Exiguobacterium sibiricum 7-3: one gene and its partners. The main gene of each other region encodes a partner of the protein of the gene in region 2 in a complex. Links are inferred from orthologs where the notes say so. Each region holds a gene or a part of one and is shown on either strand. Other genes may lie near its edges.

Evidence for each region.
Region 1: dnaX (region 2) and P402_RS0100875 share a complex: the UniProt entries of both Bacillus subtilis proteins name them as parts of the DNA clamp loading complex. The link is inferred for Exiguobacterium sibiricum 7-3 from one-to-one orthologs.
Region 3: dnaX (region 2) and holA share a complex: the UniProt entries of both Bacillus subtilis proteins name them as parts of the DNA clamp loading complex. The link is inferred for Exiguobacterium sibiricum 7-3 from one-to-one orthologs.

Annotation. Positions count from the first base shown.
Region 1 is NZ_JHZS01000006.1:37,138-40,298, forward strand. What follows is about bases 163-3,161. They hold P402_RS0100875 (DNA polymerase), read right to left. Parts: upstream 2,159-3,161; coding sequence 1,166-2,158; downstream 163-1,165. Other genes in these bases: yabA (DNA replication initiation control protein YabA), read right to left, coding at 163-332; P402_RS0100870 (PSP1 domain-containing protein), read right to left, coding at 329-1,159; P402_RS0100880 (cyclic-di-AMP receptor), read right to left, coding at 2,158-2,487; tmk (dTMP kinase), read right to left, coding at 2,484-3,122; P402_RS0100890 (aminotransferase class I/II-fold pyridoxal phosphate-dependent enzyme), read right to left, coding at 3,119-3,161. In the rest of the region: more of yabA, read right to left, coding at 1-162. UniProt on the Bacillus subtilis protein: DNA polymerase III is a complex, multichain enzyme responsible for most of the replicative synthesis in bacteria.
Region 2 is NZ_JHZS01000008.1:2,979-5,990, reverse strand. What follows is about bases 80-2,929. They hold dnaX (DNA polymerase III subunit gamma/tau), read right to left. Parts: upstream 2,423-2,929; coding sequence 737-2,422; downstream 80-736. Other genes in these bases: P402_RS0100975 (YbaB/EbfC family nucleoid-associated protein), read right to left, coding at 394-714; recR (recombination mediator RecR), read right to left, coding at 80-375. In the rest of the region: more of recR, read right to left, coding at 1-79. UniProt on the Bacillus subtilis protein: Part of the beta sliding clamp loading complex, which hydrolyzes ATP to load the beta clamp onto primed DNA to form the DNA replication pre-initiation complex.
Region 3 is NZ_KK211190.1:2,234,466-2,237,570, forward strand. The notes cover bases 112-3,054. They hold holA (DNA polymerase III subunit delta), read right to left. Parts: upstream 2,113-3,054; coding sequence 1,111-2,112; downstream 112-1,110. Other genes in these bases: rpsT (30S ribosomal protein S20), read left to right, coding at 295-555; P402_RS0112615 (GNAT family N-acetyltransferase), read right to left, coding at 667-1,098; P402_RS16885 (YqzM family protein), read left to right, coding at 2,215-2,376; P402_RS0112630 (DNA internalization-related competence protein ComEC/Rec2), read right to left, coding at 2,412-3,054. In the rest of the region: lepA (translation elongation factor 4), read right to left, coding at 1-61; more of P402_RS0112630, read right to left, coding at 3,055-3,105. UniProt on the Bacillus subtilis protein: Part of the beta sliding clamp loading complex, which hydrolyzes ATP to load the beta clamp onto primed DNA to form the DNA replication pre-initiation complex.

The DNA of each region.
Region 1 (3,161 bases), on a different replicon or contig from region 2:
AGACAATCTCCGTCTTTACGGACTTGACCATAATGCAGGTTACAAATATGGAATCCTTCTTGATACAGTCGTCCTAGATTATCATAGCCAGCACCTGTACCGGCTTCCGCCTGCGCTTCTTCTGTAATCGGTTGTTGCTCATCGCGCTCTACCTTCTCACGGAGGTGATGATTCTCAAGATACAGATGTTGGTTCTCTTCCATCATGTAAGCAAGCTGATCCTTCAAAACGCTCAGATGCTCAGTCAGCAAGTGAATCTGTTGCTCGATCGCATCAACACGCGTAATGATTTCTTTTTTATCGACTCTCTCCACGCGTATGCACCCCGTCATTCTTTTGGTCGTTTTTGTTTTACGGCACCGACAGACAGTAGTTCCTCCATCGAGTATGTCAGGACCCGCGAACGGTCTTTCAACTCAATTTGGACGATTTGATCGAGAATGTTCAGACCTACAACCCGTCCTTCACCTTCCGGAACAGTCAATCGTTTTCCGTAATCCGGCAAATCCCGTCGCATTTCTTCGTATGTGTCATTTTCATATTTTAAGCAACACATTAAACGACCACAGACACCAGAAATCTTCGTCGGGTTCAAGGATAGATTTTGATCTTTCGCCATCTTGATCGAAACCGGTTCAAATTCACCTAAAAATGAAGAGCAGCAGAGAACACGACCACACGGACCGATTCCTCCCAGTAACTTCGCTTCATCACGGACGCCGATTTGTCGTAACTCAATGCGTGTCCGGAAAACAGCAGCCAAATCTTTGACGAGTTCCCGGAAATCGACACGACCTTCTGCCGTGAAGTAAAAAATGACTTTATTTCGATCAAATGTATATTCGACGTCGACTAATTTCATATCGAGCTTGTGCTCACGAATTTTTTCGACGCAGACAGCGTGCGCATCAAACGCCGCCATTTTATTTTCACGGACGATCATCGCGTCTTTATCATCCGCGACGCGAAGAATCGATTTCAGCGGCAAGACCACATCATCTTCGTCCATTTGTTTATCGGCAATTACCACTTCACCATATTCAATGCCCCGCACTGTCTCAACGATGACGGATTGTCCTCGTGATAATGACTCTTGTCCAGGTGCAAAATAATAAATTTTGCCCGCTTCTTTAAAGCGAACGCCTACTACTTCTAGCATATCGCTCTACCCTTTCTGTAAGTCAAACATGAGACGCTCAACTGTTAATTGAGGATTAACATTTGCTTCGATCCGCTTAACGGCTGCGAGTACTGCCTGCAACCACCGAGTGATCGTCGTCTGACTTTTTCCACCCATTTGTTCCAGTAATGGTCGGCTGTTTGCATATGTGATCGTTTCCCATGACGGATTCAGTTTAAGATGAAGAACATCTTCAAAGAAACATGTCACAAGTTCCAGACCAATTCGTGCATCTTGCCGATTTTTAAATTGACTCATCCATTTTTCCTGGACAAACAACGGTAAATCCGCCGGACGATTCGCTAATTCCTCCATCAATTGTACCACTGACACTCGCGCATTTACAAACCAGTCTTCGACTAATGCCTGTTCTGCATCCTCGATTTTCGGATAGACCCGGGCAGCAAGTTGCGTTAATTCGTTATCCCGTCCCGTTTTTTCAGATAAGACTTGTCCGATCAACAAACGATCTGCCGGACGAAAACTTAGTAATTGTCCCCGCGAACGAATCGTCGGCAACAATAACTGTGGCTGATTCGTAATTAAAATTGCTACTTTTCCTGCACCTGGTTCTTCAAAGAACTTCAACAGACTGTTTGCTGCCTGGGGTGTCATTTTATGTGACTGTGTCACGACATAGATTTGACGGTCGCCTTCAAGACCCCGTAACGATAAATCATGCATCAACTGCTGAATCTGTTCTTTTTTAATGGTAGCCCCATCTGGTTCGATTTGGTAGTAGTCGACCAAGTTTCCGCTGTCCATGCGACGGCAACTCCGGCATATTTGACATGGTTCGATTTGATCTCGTCGTTCACAAAACAGACTTTTGGCGAACAACTGAGCCGCCTCTAAAAGAAGCGGCTCATAGTCCCCCGTAAAGATATAAGCATGGTTAATGCGATTCGTCTGTAACGAGTTACGCAAAATCGTCGCGATGACCGATTGGGTTTGTTCTAGTTCATGAAATGTCTGCATTAGAATTGATGAAACCCTTCGATTGGTAAGACGAACACTGTCGCTCCCCCAACCTGTACTTCGACTGGGTAAGGGATGTATGAATCGGCATGACCGCCCATCGGCGAGATCGGTGAGACCATTTGTTCCCGGCTCGAACAGTTCTTTTTAATCAAACGCATTAAATCATCCAATCGTTCGCTTTGGACACCAATCATGAACGTCGTATTTCCTTCTTTGAGAAAACCGCCTGTCGTCGCAAGCTTTGTTGCCCGAAAATCGTTTTCGACCAATGCTTCTGCTAAACGTAGGCTATCTTTATCTTGAACAATCGTAATGACCATTTTCATGATAATCTCTCCCTTTTTTTTAAATACGTCAGAACATCCTGACATAATGTCGTTTGTAATGCTTCAATCGATTGATTTGCATCGACCAGCTGAATTCGTTCCGATTCCTGTTCTGCTAACTTCAGGAACCCTTCATACACCCGTTGACGGAATACGTCATCGCGTTGCTCGATTCGATCCAGTGCCCCTCGGTCCATCATTCGTTGCTTCGAATCCGAGACTGACAGGTTAAACAGATACGTTCGATCCGGTGTTAAATGGTTGGTGGCCTGCTGATTGATGGAACGGACCTGTTCAATTGAATATCCAAGTCCATATCCTTGATAAGCAATCGATGCATCGATGAATCGATCGCATAAAACAACTTTTCCGGCAGCAAGGGCCGGACGAATCAATTCATTGACATGTTGTGCCCGAGACGCCGCATACAGAAGAATTTCCGTCATCTCATCCATCTCTTGAAAGTCGGGATTTAAGATCAGTGATCGAATCTTATTTCCGATTCGTGTGCCACCGGGCTCACGTGTCATCACGATATCATATCCTTCAGCCGTTAAACGATCTGCAAGCAATTGCAACTGGGTCGTTTTCCCAGCACCATCTGGTCCTTCGACCGTAATAAATGTTCCTGTCATTCTATAATTCCTTCCTGTATCACACGCAATTTCCCCTGA
Region 2 (3,012 bases):
CGATACATTGATATCTTCAGGACCGATTCCTTCCATTGGACTGATTGCCCCGTGCAAGACATGGTACAACCCTTGATAGTCTCGCATCTTTTCCATCGCGATGACATCACGTGAATCTTGAACGACACAAACGATTGTCCGGTTACGGTGTTTATCGGAACAGACGTAACATGGATCTTTATCCGTGATATTCCCACAGATGCTACAGTATGAAATATCACGCTTTGCGCTTACCAGTGCCTTTCCGAACATCAGCACATCATCTTCTTCCATATCAAGGACATGAAACGCAAGACGAACAGCCGTTTTCGGACCGATCCCTGGTAACTTCGTAAAACTTTCGATTAAGCGGCTGATTGCTTCAGGATATTGCAATTCGTTTCCCCCTACAGTTTAAAACATTCCCGGCATGTTCATTCCTTGTGTAAATTTACCCATCTTACTCGAAACGAGTTCATCTACTTTTTTCAAAGCATCATTCGTCGCAGCAAGTACGAGGTCTTGAATCATTTCCACATCATCCGGATCAACTACTTCTTCTTTGATGATGACATCGATGATATTTTTATGACCATCTGCTACGACAGAGACCATTTCGCCGCCAGCCGTTCCCGTCACCGTCAAGTCCTTTAACTCTTCCTGCGCTTTCGCCATATCTTTTTGCATCTTTTGCATTTGTTTCATCATGTTGTTCATGTTTCCCATACCACGCATAATTCTTCCTCCTCTAACTGAATTAGTCTTCGAATTCTACGATATCACCAAATCGTCCGAGCGTCTCGGACAACAATCGATCTTCTTCCGATTCGACTGCCACTTCTTTCTCTTCTATATTACTACTATTTCGTTTCGCAACAAACTCTGCTTTTAGTTCTTTCCAGTCATTATCGAGAATCGCAAGAATTTGGCGTTTGACACCACAGACCTCAAACAGTGCTTCTTCAATAACGAAACGCGTTCGTTCATTGGTCATGACCTGTTCAAAGTGCCATCCTTTTCCGTTATCGAATTCAATCAGCAATGTATCCTCTGAACATAAGACCGGTTTACTTTCGTGTACCAATGAATAAATCGGACCGTCTTGCTTTAGAATCAATTTCAAAATGGCATCCCAACGTTCTTGAATCTCAAGAAGCTGCGCCTTCTCTGCACGACTCAACATTTGCCGGATTCGTTCCTTGGCAATCCGCACTGTCGGTCGGGCTTGTTTTCGCTTAGCGGGCTGTTGGACAGCAGCTCCTTCAGCAGCTGGGATTCCGGTTACTTTCAACTGATGCATCTGTTCTTTCAGTTCCCGTACTTCTTGTTGCAAACTTTGCATGATTTGTCCTGTCGTTCGTCCTTGTTCCGCAATCTGAATGAACGCAATCTCGACTAGAACACGCGGATGATTCGTCAAACGCATTTGCTGTTGGCAATCATGTAACTGTTCAATGACGTGGAAACACGTTTCCATCTCGATTGTTTCGACAAATGTCTTGAACGCTTCCGTCGGCCGAGCCCGTTCCAGTAAATCAACCGCCGTCGGAGACGTTTTAAGTAGCAATGTATCACGATAGAAAAACACCAAGTCTTCAACGAACCGCTTTAAATCTTTTCCTGCACGTTGCATTTTTTCAAGTGTCTGCAACAACTGGTCGACTTGATGGGCTTGCAATGCGCTCGCGACTGCGAGCAATGCTTCATCCTCAACTGCCCCCGTCACTTCCAGTACAGCCTCATCCGTTAAGTCTCCATTTGAAAAGGCGACTGCCTGATCGAGCAGGCTCAACGCGTCCCGCATTCCGCCATCCGCAGCTCGGGCAATCAATCGTAACGCGGTTTCCGTATAACCGATCGTTTGATCCGATAAGATGTACTGCATCCGTTCCATTAGTTGATCCACTTCATGCCGCTTGACGTCAAAACGTTGGCAACGTGAAATGATCGTTGCCGGAATTTTATGCGGCTCCGTCGTCGCCAGGATGAAAATCGCATGTGCCGGCGGTTCTTCCAATGTTTTTAATAACGCATTGAAGGCACCGGTTGATAACATATGGACTTCATCGATGATATACACTTTGTATGCTGCTTCCGATGGTGGATATTTGACCTTATCCCGGATTTCCCGGATTTCATCAACACCGTTGTTGGACGCAGCATCGATTTCAAACACATCAGGACTTGATCCTTCTGTAATCGCCCGACACGTCGGACATTCGTTACATGGTTCATTTACAGGCGCTTTTTCACAGTTGATTGCCTTCGCAATGATTTTTGCCAGACTGGTTTTCCCCGTTCCTCGTGGTCCAGAGAACAGATAGGCATGTGACATGCGTTCTTCCATCAAGGCGTTTTGAATCGTCCGGGTAATATGGGCCTGTCCGACGACTTCATCAAAACGTTGCGGCCGGTATACCCGATATAATGCTTGATAGGCCAAGTTTGCGCCTCCTCTATTTATCAAAATCAGACGAGAATACTCCCACTTCTAAACGTTCAGGGCGAGGCCCTAGTGCAAGTGGGGGATGAATCGTCTTCGGGCAAGGCGTGTCTTGCGACACGTCAATTGTCCGACACTCTTGGTTTGAAAACAATTAAAATCAGGAATAAAAAAATAGTCATGTTCTTTGAAAACTGAAGATATAGGGTTGTGACAGGAAGTTCGTCTGTCACGTAAAATCTTCAACGTTCACCTTGCGGATGACCGAAGTAGCGAAAACCAAGCAGAGTAGGCATCCGTATAAAAGAAACGGACAAGATCAATGTTCAACCGTCGGGACGACGGGGTTAGCCTGATAAATTTTTGACCGCTAGGTTGGATAACTCAGGAATCCTCCACCTCTTAGCGAAGCGTAGGTGGAGGTAGTTCAAAATCCTCTTTCTATTCTACCTAAAAAAGTCTACAACCGGAACCGGCTGTAGACTTGTTATCTAAAATTAAACTGCCGCGCACCATATTCTGAAATAGGTTCAACATGCGTTACTCACGCAGCCTGCTCAGTCCAAGCACTCCTGCGGCACACAGAGAGC
Region 3 (3,105 bases), on a different replicon or contig from region 2:
GGGCGATGATAGAGAAATTACGAATACTTTTTTGCCGCTTTAAACGATCTGCATTATTCATGTTTATAGTCACCTTACCTTATAGTCAAACGTACATACGCTTCATTATACCAAAAATCACACGGGGTGCACCATCTCGTTTTGTTTTCCCAAAAAACAAAAATCGAAAGAAACCCTAGAGCTGTTATTGCTTTTAAGAAAAACGTTTGCTACAATTGTGTTTGTTCTGTTGAACGATAAATGCAGATATGCGAATATAAATCTCGAATGAGTTTTCTTGGAGGTGAATCATCCATGGCTAACATTAAATCAGCAATCAAGCGTGTTAAAACAGCTGAAAAACGCCGCGTCGCTAACGTACAACGTAAATCGTCTATGCGTTCAGCTATCAAAGCAGTCGAAACTTTCGCTACTGAAGGCAACAAAGAGCAAGCGCTCGTAGCTTTCAACACAGCATCTAAGAAAATCGACAAAGCTGCTGCTAAAGGTCTTATCCACAGCAACAAAGCTGGTCGTGACAAATCACGTCTCGCTCGTCTCGTAAACGCACTTTAATTCTTCTTTGAAGGATACAGTGATCGATCACCGCTCGGAGTCCGCTCCAGTGGTGATTTTTTTGTGTTTAAAAAACCATCCGGCTGTTTGTCGGATGGTTTTTTATTTCCGTCAGAAGCAATCCACCATGACATGATGTGGACCGATTCCTTCGATTTCGAATGACTCGCTCGCAACCGTCAAACCCAATCGTTCATAAAAAGGAACAGCATTGAGTCGAGCGTTACACCACCAACCGTCTGCACCTTTTGCTTTCAGTCGATTTCGTGCCTCTTCTAACAATGCTTTTCCATATCCTTCTCCACGGACAGCAGGACTCGATGCCATTCCGCGTAATTGATAGGTCAATTCCGGATACGCCTCATGAGGACGATTGGAGAAAGTACCGATAGCTACAATCCGTCCGTCTTTGACGGCTCCTAAATGAAAAGTGGATTCGAGATCATCGTCCGGATAGACACACATTTCAATCGGCTGGTTGGGACGTAAAACTTCTTTTCGAAGTGGAATGACCTCTGTTGCTGAAATGATTCGAATCTCCATCTGCTCTGCCTCCTATAATGTAGCAAGCCGGACAATCAGGGCGTCAAACAATATCCGCTTGTCCCCTCGGCCCGTCTTCATACCCTCGTCTGTCGTCGTGATTGCGATCAATGCCTGTTCGAGCTGCGCGAACGTAAATCGTTTACCAGCCTGTAGGGCGAGTTTGATCGCATATGGATGCGCCCCGACTTTGGACGCGATTTGCCGTTCCCCGTACCCTTGTTCCGCTAGACGTTTGGACAACAGCATCATCCGGTACTGTCGTGCCATCAGACCAAGTAACGCCAACACTTCCTGTCCCTGCTTTTCGAGATCGCGAATCAATCGAATCGCCGGTTCAAGTTGTCGTTTCATCAGATAATCCGTCAGTTGGAACACATTATCCTCTAACGTCCGTGGCACCAGTAAATTAACATCTTCCAGTTCAATCGTCGGATGATCTCCGGCATAGAGCATGAGTTTATCCAGTTCATGTGTCAGCGTCGCCCACATCTCGCCCGTCAGGAAAATCAATCGTTCGATGGCAGGCCGTTCCATCCGGTACCCTTTGTCATTGACAGCATCCATCACGAAACGAAACAGTTCTTCCGTCGTCGGTTTTTTTGCTTCGAGTACGACAGCCCGGTCTTTTAACCGTTTGACAATCGTTTTTCGCTCATCCAGTTTTTCCGCCTCGACAATCAAGACGACAACTGCATAATCCGCAGGTTGGACGATGTATTCAGTCAATCGCTCTACGTTATGTGTTTTCTTGTCTTTTGCACCAGTCAAAAAAGTCGCCGGTTTAGCGATGACGACACGGTAATCACTCAAAAAAGGGACCGTTTCCGCTTCATCGAGTACTGCATCGAGTGGTTGATCGTTTAAATCAATCTTCATGTAATCAAAGCGTTCACCATCCGGCAAAGCGGCTTTGACGATTTCACGTTCCCACTCTTCCAAAAGGTGTCGTTCCGTTCCATATAATAAATAAAGGTTCGCCAGTTTTCCGTTGACAAGCCAAGGTGTTTTCATCTTCCCCACCACATTTCACAGTTTGTTCTTAACTTCATCATAGATAATCCTCTTTTATTCCGCTATACTAGAAGCGGAATCTATTTTTAGGGGGAATGCAGCATGGCACATTCAGTACGTCCACCAAGTGAGAATGCGTTTGAAAACGACATTCAGTCAAAACGTAATGACGCGCTTGACTCAGCGGTCGGTTTTGGCGCATCGTTCGGTTTTTTCGCAGTCTTGTTCATCATTGGCGTTGTAATTAAATTCTTAAGCCTATAACCAGTAAAACAGCAACCTTGGGGGGTTGCTGTTTTTTATTTTAGCATAGGTTCACAGCCCGTTGCAGAACAAGTTATCATTCCCGATTGATCGGTCCGCATGACAGTCCGGTTCCTCGTTCGCTCCAGTACTTCTGCATGAGGATGACCATATCGGTTATTTCGTCCTGCCGATATGATGATCAGGTTCGGATCCGTTTTCTGCAAAAGCTGTTCTCCGGTTGACGTTTTCGAACCATGGTGTCCCGCTTTTAAAATATCGACTTTTTGGACAGACCATGTCTCCTCTTGATCAATACTCGCATCTCCTGTCAATAAGACGCGCTTCCCGGCAATGTCGGCAAGTAACACGACCGACCGGTCATTTTCTTCTTCTTCGCTTGCTGCAGGAGCCAACACCTTGAGCCAGGGACGAATCTGCTGTCCTGAACGAATGTATTCAATTTTTGTTCCTGTCGCTTCAATCTGTTCAATCAACGCGTGCCGTTTTGGATCTTGATTGTCGAACTTTCCCATGTAAATGGTGTCCACTTGAATTTTTCGCAATACCCCCAACAATCCACCGATATGATCATGGTCTGCATGTGTGACCACCAATCCTTCAATGTGCGTTTCTCCCCGTGTGTGCAAAAACGGAGCTACGATTTGTCCACCCGGATCGAATGGTCGTAAAGGAGGACGGATCGATAAGGAGAATGCCCCTCCGGTATCGATGACAAACGTTTCTCCC